4 regions of the Paenibacillus germinis genome follow, and region 3 is predicted to be linked to each of the others. Evidence: riboswitches for the same ligand, from Rfam matches in the RefSeq annotation. Region 3 holds a riboswitch; each other region holds the start of a gene.

Region 1 (4,853 bases), on a different contig from region 3:
GTTCTTTGATCGACGTCAGAATTAATTCGGTTTCAATCGGGTCGAAATTGTCCCCATACTCTTCATTGTCAATCGCAAATACAACCATCAAGGTGACATGCTCATTAATTGGCAAAGGTGGGCTTTTCCGCCATGGAACAGTTAATGCTTTTTCAATTTTTTTCTTATTAAACGCTTCTTCGAAGAAAGCAATCAGCTCACCAATCATTTGCTTAACGAAACCATCGTCTTCTTCCTCTAACATAATCGGCTCAGAGCCTGTCTGAAGCTCGTATAACTCCTGAATGCTGGTATAAGGTATCACATAAGTAACAGGCTGCCCAGGCAGCATTAATTGACCATGCACCGCTAGCATAACGGCTTCTATTATAAATGTTTTGCTCATCTTGTTCTCCCCTTTCTCTCTAACCTTGTAAAAGCATTATTTCGCTAAGAAGCTGAGGAATCCTCTTTTCACAACCTTCTTGGGCCAAACAAAACCGTCAGTTCTTATGATCGAGGTGACCAATTCGAACTAACGGTTTCTATTTCTCTTATAGGATGCCATCGATGACCTCATGATTCTCATAAATTGGCTGATACGGCTTCTTCGAAAAACGATTGGCATAGGCCGAAGCTACATAACAATCTGGTTTAATAACAGGAACCATACCGACAGATTCCACTCTACGCACCATTTCTTGGACGAATTTAGCTGTCCTGTTCTTATTTTCATCGTCACCGGCATCAATATGAATAAACATGTCGAAGGAAGCACCTTGATACAGATGTGGAAGAATAATGTTTTCCATATCCTGACGCTTAGACTCATCAAAATACATGGCAATCTCTTCACTCAAAGCAGTTTCCATCGAAAGCTTTTCCTTAATCGAATGTAGGGCCCGATGAACGATGACTTGACGATAACACGCCCACGCTCCTTTTCCTAACCGCTGGATAACTACACCGGTAATGAATTTCGTATGACCTGTGTGTACCTGACAATCCGTACCAATAATAAATTTGTAGGTTGCTACGGGGTCGTGACGCATGAATTGTAGAATACGATCGTGTACGGTATCTAGGTTAAGTCCTCTTTCCGTTGTGTTCCGAAATTCCAGTGGATGGGTCGTCGTCAAAGGTTTCAAAGATAAGGTTCTTCCTTTCTCCTTAGAATGAGGAAGAAGCGGATGCTGAAGCTGCATCCGCCCCTATCTATAGTATATGGCAAAATTCCTCTGATCGAACCATCACTTATCGTAAAACACTGCCGCCGAACAAAAATCGATTTTCCCATTGCTTCCCATCGATCGTATCCGTACGAACTCCACCGGATTCGATCGAATACGTATGCAGTATATTCCCATTTCCTAAATAAAGTCCAACATGCGTGATCGGTTCTGTAAGAACGTTCACGTTATCATAATCTGATGCTTTACTCCCTTTGTAGCTGCTGAAGAACATCAGATCTCCACGTTTCAAACTTGCCCAATCCTTCCTAACAGGACCTAACGATTTAACATAGTTGCCTTGTGCTTGTGAATCGCTAGGTACGGAGAATCGTAGAGCATCCCAGAACATCGTTTGAATGAAATCCGAGCAATCGAAGGTCGTGGTATCGTTGCGTTCAGAACCAAATTCATAAGGAGTGCCTAAGTAAACTTGGCCAGCTGCAATAACGGCTTCAATTTTTTCGGCGAGAGGTAGATTGGGTTTGATGACTGAGAAATCAGTGCTTATGTATTTACTATTTGTGCTTACATACCCGCTAGTTCCATTAGCGTCTTGAATTTTATACCAGCTGTCATTGACTTTTGCTGTTACGAGGATGTCCTCCCCTCTACTAAGCATCCGAATAACCTTGGAACCGGACTCAGATGCTGGAAGTGTGCGAAAGTTTACGCCATAGATGATTTCCGCATTGCTAGTTATTTTTATGTATTTGCTATTCGTTGAAACATAGCCGCTCACACCGTGAGCATCTTTAATTTGATACCAATTCGTCGTTACATAATCCGTGACGGTGACAATTTCGTTTGCTTTCAATAAACGTATAACATTGCTTGAAGTACTAGCTTGATCCCTGAAACTTACCCCCGAAACAATTTGTGCCTTTGTCGTTATCCCCTCATTTGCCTGAATGGCTGCAGGGACTACAAAAGTAAGCGCTAAAACAAGCATTCCGATAACCATTGTCCATTTTCTCATCGTGTCTTCCTCCATAGGTTGATTTCGCTCTAGATGTATCTGATTCACTGACGAAATGGATAATTTGAACTTGACACCTCCTCTATATCGTAAAAAGAATGACCCGTTTGCCTCAGCTGGGTCATCCTCTTCTTGTAGAAGGTTCCCATCGCATTTGGCGGCTGGCTAGCACTGTGCCTATGGCTCGAGAGCCCCTGTAGCTTTGCGTCCCAAACTTTCGATCGGTTTGCCATTTCGTTGTGATGTTAATTTTTTCTTTCGCATCCTTATTATAGTTTGAGGGGATTCTTCACGAATATAGGCGAAAGGTTGCGTTTCTTGTCGTACTCATAGTGGCTGCGTACCTATTGACGTCACGGTTTATTTTTCCAGTTTACGGACTTCCGGTTTTCGTGTTTGAGGCCAAAACACTTGCAAATTAGGGTCATTTTTCAACTTCACATTGCAGAGCTTCATTTCCCCTTCCTCGAGCTCAGTCACATGCCATGCATCCGGCTCCATTCCCTCCATGCTGTGCAGAAAAGCAGGAATTTGCTGCTCAGCCTCTTCTAATTCCGGCCAAAATTTAACGCCATAATAGGCTAAACCGTAGTGATTGACAAGTGTACATGTGAAAATCTGCTGCGATATTTTGTGCTGCAACACATAGGGCATCTTTCATTCCTCCGATAAAAAGGCACGTTCACCACAGAGGTGAATGTGCCTTCATTTTTATGATGACGACTTATAAATAAGCATTCTCATGCTTGGCTTTTAACATATTCCAACGACGTTCGACTTCCGTTTCGAATGATTTCAGGGAACCCTCATATTCAGGCTTCGTCATATGCTTCGTTTTCCCCATCGTCTTGAGCCAATCCGATAGTGGAATCTTCTTGCTCTTATCCTCCGGATTATACGTGATTGACGTAACCCCGTGCTCCACTTCATAGAGCGGGAAGAAGCAGGAATCTACCGCAGCTCCGACGATATTGGAGCCCTCCTGGTCATCAGACAGCCAATTGAGCGGACAGGCAATGAGAATTTTCCCATACACCAATCCCTCATTTTGGGCGTACCATTGTGCTTTCGCGGCCTTCTTCACAAGATCCTGCGGATACGCTTCCGACCCCGTAAATACATATGGAATATGGGTAGCGGCCATAATTTGGGCTGTATCCTTGTGATGGAACACTTTACCACCCTGATGCTTCCCAACGTTCGATGTCGATGTACGATGACCCATCGGCGTCGAATAAGACAACTGAGCTCCCGTATTCATGTACCCCTCGTTATCGTACTCGAGAATAATCATTTTATGATTGCGCAAAGCCGCCCCGATAGCAGGCCCCATGCCGATATCCATCCCGCCATCACCAGTGATCATCACGAAGGTGAAATCGTCCTTCAAACCCAAATGGTCGAGTTCGCCACGACGCTTGCGCTCCCAGAACATCTCCACAACTCCTGAGAGGGTCGCTGCGCCGTTCTGGAACAGGTTATGAATATATGTCGCTTTGTGAGCCGAATACGGATAACCCGTCGTTACAACCATCGCACAGCCTGTATGGAAGATCGAGACAATATCGCCTTCAATTCCTTTGAAAAACAGCTCCAAGCCGGAGAAAATACCGCAGCCTGGACATGCGCCATGCCCCGGAGCAATACGCTTCGGTTTCTTCGTCAATGCACGTAATGGCGGGATACGAACATTCAGCTTGCCCGTGTTCTCATCCGGCGTTACCGTTATGAGTCCCGTCTTCAAATCCTCATACTTCATCGGCGTCAACACCCTCTTCGGCGCTTTCGAAGGATCACCTGGCGTGTGGCCGTAGTAATCGAAGGGAACTTCCACCTTGCCGCTTTGTACAGCGTCAATGGCAAATTGGAACAAACTATGCCCGTCTTCGGCATAAAAGTCCTTGCCACCTAAGCCGTAGATTCGGCTTATGACAAGCGTATCTCTGTTCCCATGTGTGAACAGCGCCGCTTTAATTTCGTTGACCATATTGCCGCCATGGCCGCCATAAGAATCCGCGCGATCGCCAACAGTGATCGCCTTCACATTCTGCAAAGCTTCAGCAATCTGCTTTGCTGGGAATGGACGGATGATGTTCGGCGCGATCGATCCGGCTTTAATGCCCTTCTCGCGGAGTTGGTCGACGACGTCTTTGATGATTTCGGAAGCCGAATTCATCAAGAACACGGCGACTTCCGCGTCCTCCATCCGATATAACTCAAGAATCGGATAATCACGGCCTGTCAAATCAGCGTATTCCTGCCGTATACGATCATAAACACCTTCAGCGTTGTACATGGCCATGGACTGCTGGTAGCAGTTATTAATATAATCCGGCTCGTTCATATAAGGACCTACGGTAATCGGATTATTACGATCTAGCGTATCCGGGAAGCCCTGTGGCTTCTCACCTACGAAAGCATGCACATCCTCACGATGCGCGAACGTTTGTACTCTACGCTTTTGGTGGGACGTGAAATAACCGTCCGAAGCAACCAAAACCGGCAATCGAACTTCCGGATCTTCAGCCAGCTTTAAAGCTATGATATTCATGTCATAGACCGCTTGCGGGTCTCGACACATCACAATCGGCCATCCCGTATTTAAAGCATAGTACAAGTCAGAGTGATCCCCATGAATATTCAGCGGTCCGGATACAGAGCGGCAT
Region 2 (4,853 bases), on a different contig from region 3:
TAAATAGCTTCCTCTTATGAAACCGGTCTGACATGATACCTACGGGAATTCGCAGCAGCATTTGGGAGATCCCGTACATGCCGACAATCCATCCGGCCAACTGGTGGTTCCCGCCAAGGAATTCTACGTAAGGCGCCATAATGGGAACGCTCGTATACATCGACATCCAGAACAGCAATGTGACTATACAAAAGAGCGGAATGCGATAGGAGGATGAAGCTTTGATGCTTGTCATCGAAGAGGGAGCTCCTTTCGGATTAAGTTCTTGAATCGAAATGAGGACTAATAAATCTATCGTTTTATTATAGAACATCGATTGCAGCAAGGCTATGATTGGATGTTTGCAAAAAAAAGACAATGGGTGGAAATGAATGTGCCTTGTAAATTGAAATAGTACGTAAAAAAAGAGTCACCTGTTTGAGGTGGCTCTGTTTGGTGTTTCGTATACGCGCCCGAGATGATTCGAACATCCGGCCTACAGTTTAGGAAACTGTTGCTCTATCCTGCTGAGCTACGGGCGCATGGCAAGAATTATGATAGCACGAAGGCTTTCGTGGCGCAACCTTTTGAGTAGGGTGGTTTTTCTTCGGGACAAGGAATGTTCATTTGAAATGAAGAATAGGTTAGGGATTAACTTTAATTTCCTTTATTTTGAATAGAGAGGAAGTGTCATTTTGGAAAAACGACCTGTATTCATAATTTCAAAAACAATAACAGAAAAAATTCTAGATGGAGTATCCATCCTAGTCATTTTGTGTACTTTCGGATATTTAGCCTATGTCTGGACCCTGATACCAGAAAGAATACCCATACATTTTAACGGTCAAGGGAAAGAGGACGGTTGGGGAAACAAATTCAGTCTTTTTCTGCTGCCAGTGATAACCTTGATCCTCTATATAGGTTTAACTGTCTTAAGCAAATATCCCCATACCTTTAATTATCCTTACAAAATTACGAATGAAAATGCCACCTGGCAATATGGTAATGCACGCTTATTCATGAACTGTTTAAAGATGCTGATCGTTGTGTTGTTTGGGTATGTCGAATGGACCCTTATCCAAATTGCAAGGGGAAATAGTGTTGCTTTAAATATATGGATATTTAGCATTGTATTGCTTTTAATTCTGGGTACGGTTATTTTCTTTTTCATTCGATCCATCAAACTAAAGTAATGCATAATTAGATCAAAGGAAGAGGATGCCGAAATGAAAGTTTACATTGGTTTTCTGCGTGGTATTAACGTAGGAGGAAAGAACAAAATCAAGATGGCGGATTTGAAAAAGACACTGGAAGTGGCGGGACTTGCTAAGGTGCAAACGTATTTGCAAAGTGGCAATGTCTTGTTCATGTCGGAGGAGGCGGTGGAACCGCTGCGCCAACGTATCGAGCAGGAGATCAGCAAAGCTGTAGGCGTTTCACCTTCCGTCATTTTGCGTACGGTAGAGGAGCTGGCGCAGATTCTTGCGACTTGTCCATATGAAGTGGATGCTTTATTAGAAGGCGAAACGATACAAATTTCTGTGCTATCGGAATATCCTCCGCAACAAACCGCCGACATCTTATCCAAAGGAGTAAGCGATGTCGATGAATTCCAGATCAATGGGCGTGAGATTTATTATCTATTTCGTCAAAGCGTTCTGGATTCGAAACTTGCGAGCAATATCCAGAAGCTTGGGGATACGGCGACAACACGCAATTGGAATACGATGAACAAACTGGCTGAGTTGGCATCGGCGATGCAGAGTTAGAAGTAAAGCAGGACTTCTAAGCTTTACCGCGTAATTTACGGAAAAATTGGGTAAGCATCGTTGAACACTCTTCTTGCAAAACGCCGCTAATGACATCGACTCGGTGATTGAACCGGTCCTCCTGCAGCAAATTCATGAGCGTTCCGGCACAGCCGGCCTTCGGATCAATGGTGCCGTAGATGACCTGAGGAATCCGCGATTGGACAATCGCACCCGCACACATTGGGCAAGGCTCTAGGGTGACGTAGAGCTGGCAATCCAAAAGCCGCCAGGCCCCCAGATGTTCGCTCGCTTGTTTGATGGCGATCATTTCGGCATGAGCGAGAGGATCTAGGGTTGTTTCACGCAAATTGTAGCCGCGGCCGATGATTTGACCTTGGTGGACAACGACCGCTCCAATCGGTACTTCTCGGATAGCTTCGGCTTTGAGAGCCTCTTGAATCGCTTCTTTCATCCAGGGGATATGTTCATCCACAGGGGGACACCTCGCTAATATATTTTTATCCACATGTGCATAACAATCGAACATTCATTCCGTTGTTAACAACCTGTGGATAGCTTTGTGGATAACTTAAAAAGCTGTGGATATTTAATCTTTCTACATTACATACAACAAAATGATCAGCTATGCAAGGAATTTTGTTGATAATAGCAACTGTGCTAGGTATAATGATAGATATTAGTAGGTCTTTTAGACCATATAGAACGTGATAGGTAGAAGTAAATAGCAAGGTTCGAAAATGGCAAACTTGTTGAAAAGCAAGGACGCAAAGCTAAGGGTCTACGGTTCCTTTGGAACTATGGCAGCCTGGTTACCGAAAATCGATGCTTTCTTGATTAAGGTAATAGGCTGCTCCTTCATAAGGGGCAGTTTATTTTTATATAGGGAATAACTTGGGTAAAGGGAGAGGTGTTAATTATAATGGCCAACGGGTATAACATCATGAAATATTACGGAAGCAAGGAGGGATATGACGCTGATGTACTAATCGATAGTAAGGCTGTATTGGGAAAGGATGATTTCGTAGCCACTGGCGTACTAACTTATGCACTCGGAGACATTATTGAGGTGGAACTACCGGAATACGATGTCTTTCAACTTGGTGATAAAGCGAAAATGACGGTTTATACCAAATCCGGCTTGTTTGTGATGAATACAACCGTTGTTGCCAAAGAATTCGGCTCCGTCATTGTCATTAATCCACCTGAAAATCGCAAGAAATTTGCAGAAAAAAGGGAATTCCCTCGTGTGGATGTGAAACATACAGGTCTCTTATTCGGACTTCAGGATATGAATAAAAGGAATAAACATCACTTTGAAAACCCACTTGGTATTTCAATCAAAAATATATCCATTAACGGCTTAGGATTTACCATTAATGATAATTCTATGGTTGATAAGATCGTTCAAAAGCATTCCCACCTCGAAGTTGAGCTGGATTTGGGCTTTACGATGACTTGTTCGATGGAAATTGTAAGAAAAGAAAAGGTTGAAAATGATTTCTATTATGGGGCTAGTTATATCGACATTCCGCAGGAAAAAACCAATGCGCTAAGGGGTTTTATCCTTACGAATCAGATCGAAACTTACTTCGTACAGAAGCGGGAAGCGCAATTTAAAAAAGCAACGGAAAAAAAGTCTGCGGCGAATCAATAGCCTTCAGGCTTTTTTTTGAGTTCCAAGTGCTATATAATAAGAAGGATGATTTTCGAAAATTAAGGAGTTGTAACTACAATGGCTTTGAAAGCAGGTATCGTCGGTCTACCGAACGTAGGAAAATCGACATTGTTTAATGCAATTACACAGGCGGGGGCAGAATCTGCGAATTATCCGTTTTGTACGATCGATCCGAATGTTGGGGTAGTTGAAGTACCAGACGAGAGATTGCAGAAGCTGGTAGAGATCGTTGTGCCTAAGAGCATTGTCCCGACAGCCTTTGAATTCGTTGATATTGCGGGTTTAGTAAAGGGTGCGAGCAAAGGCGAAGGGCTTGGAAATAAATTTTTGGCACACATTCGTGAAGTGGATGCCATTGTGCATGTTGTTCGTTGTTTTGAAGATGATAATATTACTCACGTTTCCGGTAAAGTTGACCCGATCGGCGATATCGAAACGATTAATCTTGAATTGATTTTGGCAGATATTGAGTCGGTAGAGAAGAAGATCGAGCGTTCACGCAAAAACCTCAAGGGCGGCGACAAAAAGGTTGTTGCTGAAGTGGAGTGTTTAGAGCGTATTAAAGAAGCGCTTTATGCAGATAAACCGGCACGCAGTCTGGATCTCAGCGAAGATGAGAAACTTCTCGTGCGCGACCTTCATTTATTGACCATGAAACCCGTGCTTTATGCGGCAAACGTAAGTGAAGATGAAGTAGCAACAGCAGATGAAAATCCTTTTGTGAAAATTGTGAAAGAATTTGCTGAGAGCGAAAACAACGAAGTGGTGTCGATCAGTGCGAAGGTTGAATCCGAAATCGCCGAGTTGGAAGATGAAGAAAAAGCGATGTTCCTCGAAGAGTTGGGACTTCAAGAGTCCGGCTTGAATAGATTGATTAAAGCAGCTTATAGAAAACTTGGCTTGTACACGTATTTCACAGCTGGGGTGCAGGAAGTAAGAGCATGGACAATCCGCAAGGGAACGAAAGCTCCTCAAGCGGCTGGTGTTATTCATACCGATTTCGAACGTGGTTTTATTCGTGCTGAAGTCGTCTCTTATAATGATTTGGCAGCTGCAGGGTCGATGAATGGTGCGAAAGAAAAAGGCCAAGTGCGTCTCGAAGGTAAAGAGTATGTGGTGAATGACGGGGACGTCATGCATTTCAGATTTAATGTGTAATTAATAAAAAAAGTAAAGAAAGGAGTGATCCTATATGTTGGATCGACTTCAGTCCATTGTGGACCGCTATGATAAATTAAGCGAATTGTTGTGTGACCCGGATGTAACGAGTGACACGAAGAAGCTTAGAGAATACTCTAAAGAGCAATCTGATCTTCAAGAAGCATATGATGCTTATAACGAATATAAGAGTGTGAGCGAACAGCTGGCCGATGCCAAAGTGATGCAAAACGAAAAGCTGGACGATGAAATGCGTGAAATGGTCAAAA
Region 3 (4,853 bases):
GGATCGACGTACATATTGTACTCCGCCGTAGGTGTTACATTGCCGAAGCCTTGAACGACGCCCCCCATCACAATCACTTCCTTGACCTGATGAATCAGATCAGGATGCTTCATAACCGCCAAAGCCAGATTCGTTAGCGGCGCGGTCATAACCAAAGTGACTTCTCCGACGTGCTTCCGCACTTGTTCCACAATAAAATCGGAGGCATGTCCAGCGGTCGTCTGCATATGAACTGACATATCGCTTAAAGCGCCGCCAAGCCCGTCATTTCCGTGGACATGATGCTCAAAGTGAGAAGCTCGCATCAAAGGCTTGTCTGCCCCTTTAACGACAGCAATCTTCTCTTCCATCCCAAGCAGTTGGAGGATCTTACATGTATTCTTGGTCGCTTGGTCCAGCGAAACATTGCCATTCACGGTTGTAATTCCGAGAACATCCATCTCTCCGCTGCGGACGGCCAACAGAATACCTAGCGCATCATCCACACCCGTGTCTACATCTAGGATGACCTTCTTTTTCATGACTAAGCCCCCTTTAAGTCCTATTGAAGAAATCAAGGGTATATCAGCATATACCCTTGATTGATATTAATTATTGAGCAACTTCCTTGTTCCAACGGGCAATCCATGCTTTGAGATTCTGATTGACGAATTTCATATCCAATTTGCGAAGTTTACTCACGACGTCAGCGCCATAGGTAATCCCCGTAGCTTCTTCAGGCGATAGCTGAAGTGTCGTATTTACAGGTGAATCTACTTTTGCTTTTGCTGATTTCTCCTGTACTTCCTTGCTCAAATGCCAGTTGATGAAATCTTCAGCAAGCTGCTTATTTTTACTTCCTTTAATCACGTTGACCGTGTTCATAACGGCGTAAGCTCCTTCTTGCGGGGAGACGAACTTCGTTTCTGGAACAGCCGCTTTCAAATCCTTCACATACATTTCCATGATAGGTCCAGCTGCAATTTCCCCTTGCGAGAACATGTTAACGAATTCGGAAGTTTGGCCGTAGTATTTAACGACTCCTTTATTCACTTCCTTAACCTTTGCGAAAGCTTGATCCTCATTAAACGTCGTGCTACCCGCGACAACAGATGCTGCATCCAAAACCATTGGACCTGTTGTTGACGTGATGTTAGGAAGTGTCAGCTTCTTGGAAAGCTCAGGGCTCCAGAGGTCGCTCCATGACTTGATCTCTTTGGTAGTTGCTTTCGGATTGTAGGCAATACCCAATCGACCTACCGTGTACGCAGGACCGTAATCTTCACCTAGTGGCGCCTTAGCCAAATCATAAATGTCTTTCAAGTTTGGAATACGACTGCGGTCGATCTTATCGAACAGTCCAGCTTCAATTCCTTGTTGTGCGTAATAGTCGGATAAATAAATGAGATCCACACTAGAGCTGCCTTGTTTCACTTTGTTCAAACGTTCTGCGTTGTTGCCTATTTCTAGAACGATCTTAGCATTATGTTCTTTCTCAAATGGTGCGTACACTTCTTTCTTAAAGAAATCATCCGCAAAACCCCAGGTGGAAATGATTAATGTTGTAGGTTCCCCTTTGGATGCCGCTGTGGCAGCTGCTGTGGGTGCTGTTGTAGCTCCACTTGTATTACCCTGGTCCTTCGCTGGCGCTGTGCCGCAACCTGTCAAGGCTAGTCCTACTACAGATAAAGAAATTAAACCACGAACCATTTTTTGTCTCATCATTTCATCGTCCTCCCAAGTTTTATCATGTATGATTTTAATGCGTGAATCCCCTGTTAAATTTTTACTAGTATTACTCAAGACCCCAGATATATGCGCGTTTCGCCTTAAATCCAGCTATACAAAAAAAAGAAAAGTACCCTTGATAGAAAGAAGCTTCTAATCAAGAGCACTCTTCATTGTAAACAATGTAAAGTGACATCTATTGGTATACATGTGGTTTCCTCTTAAGATAAATCAAAAGAGAACACCGCCCGACTAAACTATTCGGTTTGTTTAAGAATAATGTTCGTGATTGCCCATTGCGTCGGCGGATCATAGTCCCTTAATACGGCATCCATGGATAAGCCAAGTTCTTGCTCCAGCCTGTCCCGGATTCTCTTCTTGTATATAGAGGACATATAAAAATCGACTTCGTGTTTGAGCGTTGGCGCCTCGCCCTCTAATGCGGTTGAACGTGGTGAGCGGCGGTGCTTGGCATGAAAAGTAATAATGTTTTGATCAATGGAAACCTTCAGCAGTGTTGTGCCAAACCCGAACAACTCTTTGGAGATTTCGTTATAGAGGTGACACAGCTTCTTCTTGTATTCATTAGAATCTAGTTGTGGCATGGAATCACCTTCAAGATCAATTATCAACCCTTATGCGTTAAAATCTATCTTAATAATACATAGGATTTCAGAATTAATCAAGAGAATCGTTCGTCTTTCTCACTGAAAAAGGGCGTTATTGACCTACAACACATCTAAATGATCCAATTTCCCGAATGTCTTACAAATATTGCTTGATCGTAGTGACAGATAAACGTAAAAAAACGCTCAGGCAGCATAACACTTACTTGGTTAACACAAATCAAGGGCAGTCTCACCGCAACTTTAATACTAGTACTTTATTACTAGTATTAAGAGTGCTATACTTTAGAATAAATGAATAAATCGTAATTCTTCTGTTAAACGATAAGAGCAAAGCTAATGAAAATTAGTGACGCAAAGCTAAAGGAGCTAAGGCGAAATACTTCGCTATGCTTGCCAGTTACCGAAGGAAGGGACATATCCACAACTCCCCTTATTCTTCTTATAAGGGGAGTTTTCCTTATGTAACGGGTAGCCATCTATAACAGTAAATAGCTAGGTAGAAAGTCCCCCTGAAAGGTGATAATTAAAATGGCGAAACTAATGGTTGTAGATGATTCTATCTTTATGCGATTGATGATTAAGAATATCCTCTTAGAATTAGGGCATGAAATTGTAGCCGAAGCATCGAATGGACTTGAGGCAATCTCTCTGTTTTTACAACATTCACCTGACATCATTACGTTGGATATTACAATGCCCGAGATGGATGGTATTACTGCATTAAAGGAAATTAAAAGTTACAAGAGCGATTCAAAGATCATTATGGTCTCAGCAATGGGGCAACAATCCTTTGTCATTGAAGCCATTAACCTTGGCGCTAGAGATTTTATTGTGAAGCCTTTTGATAAAGACAGGGTAGCTGAAGCTGTAAAAAAAGTACTGAATACGTGAATGCCCACAAAGATCTCCACCTGAATGCCTCGCCATTCCACTTTTTGGACCTCCACATTATAATAAAACCTTAGCAATTCACATACTTAAACAGTTAGGCGGAATTTCCCATGCATTTACGATCTAAAGAAAGAGTAATCACATATTTTAGCCGTGATTATGTATTTCGATACGGATTCATTCTAACTCTACTACTGATGACGGTTTTACATGTATTTATTTTTCCAGAGTTTGATATATATGCTTTCTATCTACTATCTGTTATATTCTTGGGCATCGGCTTTTCGAATAAACCGCTGGTCTTTCTAATCATTCTTTGTACAATGGTAGTTTTGTTGAGGTCCTATGTAGAATTCAAACAATTCCCTCCCATGGATTCGTTCATTTCTCTCTGGTGTGTGTATGTGATCATGACCCTTATTGCGGCTAGGATGGAAAATAATTACCAGAAAAAGAGAAAAGTCACTTTTGACTTGATCTCAGCTCTAACGAAATCCTTAGATTCAAGAGATACATACACAGCAAGACATTCTGAGAAAGTAGCTAGTTATGCTTTAAAAATCGCTAATGAGATGAAACTTTCTAGTGAGCAATGTGATGCTATTTATGTTGGCGGCTTACTACACGATATAGGCAAAATCGGTGTACCCGAATATATACTTTCAAAAACAGGACGATTATCGGATGAGGAGTTCAAAGTTATTCAAAAACACCCGGTCATCGGCTACGAAACAATTAAACATATAACTGAATTCAACAAAAACGGAATATTGGATATTGTTCTATATCATCATGAAAAATATGATGGAACAGGGTACCCACAAGGTTTAAAAGGTGAAGAAATCCCTTTATACGCTCGCATCATGGCTGTTGCAGATTCTTATGATGCTATGACATCTACACGTGTTTATAGGGAACCTCTGAATAAAGAATTAGCTATTAGCGAAATTAGTAAAAATAAAGGTTTACAATTCGATCCACATATAGCTGATCTCTTTATTGGGATCTTAAATAGAGAAAAATAGACAAAAACCAGGTAGTAACACAAAAACTAAAGTGTTATTTCCTGGTTTTTATTGAAATTACCTTATTTGATTCCAGACGTCGCAATACCTTCGACAATATAACGTTGTAGTGTCGATGGCTGGTCAAAGGCAGAATAATCCGCGTATAGATGGTGATCGGACCACATCCGTCGACAGTAGCTGCTTTATATAGCTCGCGCGGTAACGTTCGTATAAATTGAACAATTATGTAGATAAAGAATCCTTATACCCCTTTCATGTCAATATAAATGTGGGCGCTTTCTTTTAAAAGTAGCAAATCTTATCATTTTTCCTTGCTGCACCTCGTTTATTCAAATAAGACAAGTCTTTTTTCCTGACTGCTTTTTTTAACTAACTCAATCACCTTTATGGTATTCATTGCATCGTTTGCACTTACGGGTACTGGTTTGTTATCAACAATTGCATGATATATGCCTAGATAATAAGATTCATAAGCGCCTGCTTTGGTCTCAATTTTTCCTTTTAGCGTACGATCACCTACACCTATCGTTAACTCCCCATAGTATTCTTCTTTATCTTTGCCCCAATGAACATCGCCCGGCACCTTACCTTGCTTTAA
Region 4 (4,853 bases), on a different contig from region 3:
ACAATTTGCACCCCAGCAAGAAGTGACGAAAGCACAAGCGGCCAGTGCCTTTTACCGCTTTTTGCAAAGACGGTCTGAGCTTCAGGAGCAGCCTCGTTACTATTACTAAATAGTGGATGTAGGAGTTAACTAACTCCTCTTATAACCAATACAAGAAGCCTCTAAATCCACTTACTAGTGGGTTTGAGGCTTCTTGTGGTTGAGCAGGCTCCAGATGTGAACATGCTCCCTTTGATGAGGACACACACAACTTACGTCCAAGCTCTAGAACATTGGGAATACATATCGAACTAAGAAATACAGAACGCCGAAAATGATGACGATGTAAGCAGCATATTTGATGAAAGTAGAAGCAACTAGACTGGAATCCGATTTTTTCTCCACATGGCGTTCTTCGATATCGAAATTGCGAGGCTGAGTCGACATTTGAATCACTCCTTTGAAGTTGTAATGCTATGTAATACCCTGCTAGGCGTGAAGTGAAACACAGGAAAAAACTATACCAATATTATTTTCGTACAGTCGGGCAGAGTTGTGTTACAATAATCTTTAAAACTTTAATAGTACAATGTGGAGAAAGGGAGTATGAGAAAAATGGTTGTTTCCAGTAAAGTAGGTTTGGAAGATATTATTAGGGCCAATCATGTGCTCAGCAGGGTGATCGAACCATCGCCTTTGCAACGCAATGAGCTGCTCTCTAACTTGTATGAATGCAACGTTTATCTTAAACGTGAAGATATGCAAATTGTTCGTTCTTTCAAAATTCGTGGAGCGTATAATGTGATTCAAAGCTTAACACCAGAGGAACGCGAAGCGGGTGTCGTCTGTGCGAGCGCCGGCAATCATGCGCAGGGTGTGGCTTATTCCTGTAAACAGCTCGGTATTGAAGGCAAAATCTTCATGCCGACGACAACACCTAGACAAAAGATTTCCCAAGTTAAGCTATTTGGCGGATCTTTTGTTGAAGTTATTCTCACAGGTGATTCATTCGATGATTCCTCTAACCATGCCAAAGCTTACTGTGCTCAAGAGAATAAGGTGTTCATACACCCTTTCGATGATGTCCGCACGATTGCCGGTCAAGGCACGGTTGGCCTCGAGATATTGAATCAAATGCCCGAATCTCCTGACTTTATCTTCGCAACGATTGGCGGAGGCGGCCTGGTAGCGGGAGTTGCGACCTATGTGGATAGTGTTTCTCCACGAACGCGCATCATCGGTGTTGAGCCAGAAGGAGCGGCAAGCATGACGGAAGCGCTCAAGCAGGGGAAGGTAGTAACCTTATCCACGATCGAGAAGTTCGTAGACGGTGCTGCCGTGAAGCAGGTCGGCGAGCTTACTTTTGACATTTGCAAAGAAAAGCTGGAGGATATCGTAATTGTCCCTTCCGGAAAAGAATGTACAACCATTCTGGAGCTTTACAACAATAACGCGATTGTTATAGAGCCCGCTGGCGCACTCCCGGTTGCAGCACTCGATGCCTATCGGGAGCAGATTCGCGGTAAGAATGTGGTCTGTATCATAAGCGGCGGCAACAATGACATTGACCGTATGCAGCAGATTAAAGAGAGATCGCTCGTGTATGAAGGCTTGAAGCACTACTTTATTCTTAATTTCCCGCAGCGTGCTGGGGCATTGCGCGAATTTCTGGAAGAAGTTTTGGGACCTACAGACGACATAACACGGTTTGAGTATACGAAAAAAAATAACCGGGACGATGCCCCGGCGCTGGTCGGCATTGAACTCAAAAATAAAGATGATTATGAGGGGCTTATTGAGCGCCTATCCCAGAAAGATTATGGCTATATAGAAATAAATAAGGACCCCAAGCTATTTAACTTGCTTATTTAAGGAAAAATAGCCAAACGTGGAATGAATATGATATAGTTAATTAGTCCCATTTATTCCCTTAATATCGTAAAAGGCAAACTTATCGAAAGGTAAGGACGCAAAGCTGCAGATCTAAGGTTGCCCTCGCAACAATGATGGCTGGGCTGCCGACAGGTTGCAGTTTACCTAAACAGGTACACCTACGGCTATTCCGATTTGGAATAGCCGTTTTTTTCATATCAAATAAGGAGGTTCAAGAATGAGAGGCATATTTTCTAATTGGATACAGCATATGAAAGCGCAAACGTTGGTCTATTTGGGCGTGCTGGGCTTCTTTTTGTTGACCGTTAATCTACTTGCTGCTTCTTCTTTCTCCTTTTCGCCTTACGTTTTCATTAGTGTGCTTGTTCAAGCACTAATCTGTCTATTTTTTGCGAAGAGTGTCCGAAAACTGCTTCTTATTAGTAAAGAAGAGGAAGAAAAGAGTAAACAACTAGCCTTTCTGGCCTATCATGATACATTGACGGGATTACCCAATCGCCGATTGTTTAATGACCGATTGGAGCGAGCGCTCCTGCATGCGCAGCGTAATGAACAACTGGCGGCTGTTATGTTCTTGGACATGGACAGATTCAAGGATGTCAACGATTCATTAGGTCATGCCTATGGTGATCGTTTAATTCGCCTTGCAGCAGAACGTTTGCTGGGCTGCCTGCGTGGATCCGATACGGTGTACCGTCAAGGTGGCGACGAGTTTACTATATTACTAGAATCTTTTGCAAAGCCTGAAGATGCAAGAGTTGTAGCTTCCCGAATTCAAATGGCTCTGGAAAAGCCTTTTATCCTTGATGGAATGCCAGTAACCATAACAGCTAGTATAGGGATAGCGCTGTATCCGTTAGACGGTAAGCTGCCTGAGCAGCTTATGGCGTATGCAGATGAAGCGATGTATGCGGCCAAGAACCGGGGACATAACCAGTTCCAATTCTATGCCTCTGACATCGATGCCATGGTGAAGAGCAAAGCTCACATGGAGAAAGAGCTTCGATCGGCCTTAGATAACAATCAATTCGAAATCCTATATCAGCCTCAATATGAAATAACAAACCGGAAATTAATCGGAATGGAAGCGATCATTCATTGGAGCAAGGGGGACGACCTCGCACCTAGCATGGATTGGAAGAAAGCGGCCGAGGAAATGGGGTTCATGATACCCATCGGGAAATGGGCTGTACGAACGGCGTGCAGACAGATGAGAGTCTGGCAGGACGAGGGCTACACACCGCTGAGAATGACCCTATCAGTAACGGCTTCGCAATTTAAAGATGAGCATTTTATGGAGGAAATTGCTGTTGTTTTGAAAGAAACAGGTGTTGATCCTATGTTGGTGGAACTGGACCTTACGGAAAGTATCACATCTTCCAATGTACAAGAGGCTAGCGAGAAATTGATTCTGCTAAAGAAATTCGGTGTTCGTATCGTTATGGATGACTTGTGTACAGGCCTATTTACACGAAGCGGGCTCGAAGGTATGCCGCTCGATAGTGTTAAATTGGATAGCACATTGATCCGGGATTTGGTAGACGACGATGAGAATCAGCTGCTGGCTGCTGCCATTATTCGCATGGCTCACCGCCTAGGTCTAAACTTAATTGCAAAGGGTGTTGAAACAGAAGAACAACTGGAGCACTTAAGACTTTTGCAGTGTACGGAAGTGCAAGGAATGCTGTTTAGTAGCCCTTTAGGACCCGAACAATTCCTGAGACTTATGAACGATAAAATTAACAAAGGGTAATCTAGATTTTATTAACCAGTGGTAGTATAATAAATAATTGGGGCTTGGAACCTATATTGTATGGGCTTACAAAAAGACCATGTCAACTTGTATGACATAACGAATTATGTTATTTTGCTGGTGTATCGCTTTTATCTTGGGTTTCAAAATGATACACTCATCTATAGCCAGTCTTACATAATTTAACTAATTTTGGTCAACCTACAATGTAAGATTTCATGGTTTTAAATTAAATGATTCTATGGGGGTAATAATGATGAAGAAAATGCTTTCAACAGCTCTTATGGCTGTAACGGTTTCTGCATTGGCTCTTTCCGGCTGTGCCAAAAAAGAAGAAACGAAACCGGCGGCTTCAGCAACTCCAGCTACTTCTGCAGCAGCAACAGCATCGGCAGCGCCAAGCAACAATAGCGGTAAAGACTTCAAAATCGGAATGGTTACCGATATTGGTGGCGTCAACGATAAATCTTTTAACCAAAGTGCATGGGAAGGTTTGAAGGCACTTGAGAAACAAACAGGCGTTAAAGTGAAAAACCTTGAAAGTAAAGGCGATGCAGATTACACGCCTAACTTAAACCAGTTCGTTAAAGACGGCTACAACCTGACTTGGGGTATCGGCTTCTTGATGGGCGATGCACTAAAAACAGTAGCAACACAAAACCCAAATGCTAAATTAGCGATCATTGATAATGTCGTTGAAGCTCCGAACGTAGAATCCGTAACATTCTCTGAGCAAGAAGGATCTTACCTTGTTGGGGTAGTTGCAGGTTTAACAACAAAATCAAACAAAATCGGTTTCGTTGGCGGTATCGACATCCCGGTTATCAAACGTTTTGAAGCTGGTTTCGTAGCTGGCGTTAAAGCGGTTAATCCAAATGCTAAAGTTCAAATTAACTATACAGGCGCTTTTGACAAGCCAGACCTTGGTAAAGCAGCAGCAGCTACGATCTACAACGATGGCGCTGATGTTATTTTCCACGCAGCTGGTTCCACAGGTAATGGTGTATTCAACGAAGCGAAAGACCGCGCGAAAAACGGTAAAAAGGTTTGGGTTATCGGCGTAGATAAAGACCAATCCCTTGAGTTCGGCGATGAAGTTACACTGACTTCCATGTTGAAACGTGTCGACACAGCAGTTGTTCGTGTTTCCAAAGACATCATCGACAACAAATTCCAAGGTGGTAAAGTGGTTACACTTGGTTTGAAAGACGACGGCGTAGGCCTTCCT

What was found. Region 3 has a riboswitch for cyclic di-GMP ahead of GC102_RS34490 (response regulator). Riboswitches for the same ligand answer to the same signal wherever they lie in the genome.
Region 1: linked by a shared signal. The riboswitch ahead of GC102_RS03215 (C40 family peptidase) and the one ahead of GC102_RS34490 (response regulator) in region 3 are both predicted to bind cyclic di-GMP.
Region 2: linked by a shared signal. The riboswitch ahead of GC102_RS32025 (PilZ domain-containing protein) and the one ahead of GC102_RS34490 (response regulator) in region 3 are both predicted to bind cyclic di-GMP.
Region 4: linked by a shared signal. The riboswitch ahead of GC102_RS22575 (putative bifunctional diguanylate cyclase/phosphodiesterase) and the one ahead of GC102_RS34490 (response regulator) in region 3 are both predicted to bind cyclic di-GMP.

The regions. Positions count from the first base shown of each region.
Region 1 covers NZ_WHOC01000019.1:196,094-200,946, forward strand. Annotated here, with positions in the region: gene GC102_RS03205 (ADP-heptose synthase) at 1-385, opposite strand, end outside; gene GC102_RS03210 (ribonuclease H-like YkuK family protein) at 534-1,127, opposite strand; gene GC102_RS03215 (C40 family peptidase) at 1,234-2,187, opposite strand; cyclic di-GMP riboswitch class I at 2,341-2,428, opposite strand; gene GC102_RS03220 (hypothetical protein) at 2,548-2,841, opposite strand; gene GC102_RS03225 (thiamine pyrophosphate-dependent enzyme) at 2,912-4,853, opposite strand, start outside.
Region 2 covers NZ_WHOC01000164.1:55,917-60,769, reverse strand. Annotated here, with positions in the region: gene GC102_RS32050 (MFS transporter) at 1-235, opposite strand, end outside; tRNA gene GC102_RS32045 (tRNA-Arg) at 448-521, opposite strand; gene GC102_RS40780 (DUF1648 domain-containing protein) at 675-1,172, shown strand; gene GC102_RS32035 (DUF1697 domain-containing protein) at 1,206-1,748, shown strand; gene tadA (tRNA adenosine(34) deaminase TadA) at 1,765-2,202, opposite strand; cyclic di-GMP riboswitch class I at 2,481-2,568, shown strand; gene GC102_RS32025 (PilZ domain-containing protein) at 2,671-3,405, shown strand; gene ychF (redox-regulated ATPase YchF) at 3,484-4,584, shown strand; gene prfA (peptide chain release factor 1) at 4,619-4,853, shown strand, end outside.
Region 3 covers NZ_WHOC01000176.1:171,303-176,155, forward strand. Annotated here, with positions in the region: gene GC102_RS34475 (nucleoside hydrolase) at 1-521, opposite strand, end outside; gene GC102_RS34480 (ABC transporter substrate-binding protein) at 592-1,701, opposite strand; gene GC102_RS34485 (hypothetical protein) at 1,965-2,312, opposite strand; cyclic di-GMP riboswitch class I at 2,653-2,741, shown strand; gene GC102_RS34490 (response regulator) at 2,865-3,227, shown strand; gene GC102_RS34495 (HD-GYP domain-containing protein) at 3,638-4,252, shown strand; partial or broken gene GC102_RS40440 (ABC transporter permease subunit) at 4,377-4,493, opposite strand; gene GC102_RS34505 (oxidoreductase) at 4,581-4,853, opposite strand, start outside.
Region 4 covers NZ_WHOC01000119.1:54,822-59,674, forward strand. Annotated here, with positions in the region: gene GC102_RS22560 (S-layer homology domain-containing protein) at 1-109, shown strand, start outside; gene GC102_RS22565 (hypothetical protein) at 265-426, opposite strand; gene ilvA (threonine ammonia-lyase IlvA) at 586-1,851, shown strand; cyclic di-GMP riboswitch class I at 1,914-2,002, shown strand; gene GC102_RS22575 (putative bifunctional diguanylate cyclase/phosphodiesterase) at 2,090-3,625, shown strand; gene GC102_RS22580 (BMP family lipoprotein) at 3,882-4,853, shown strand, end outside.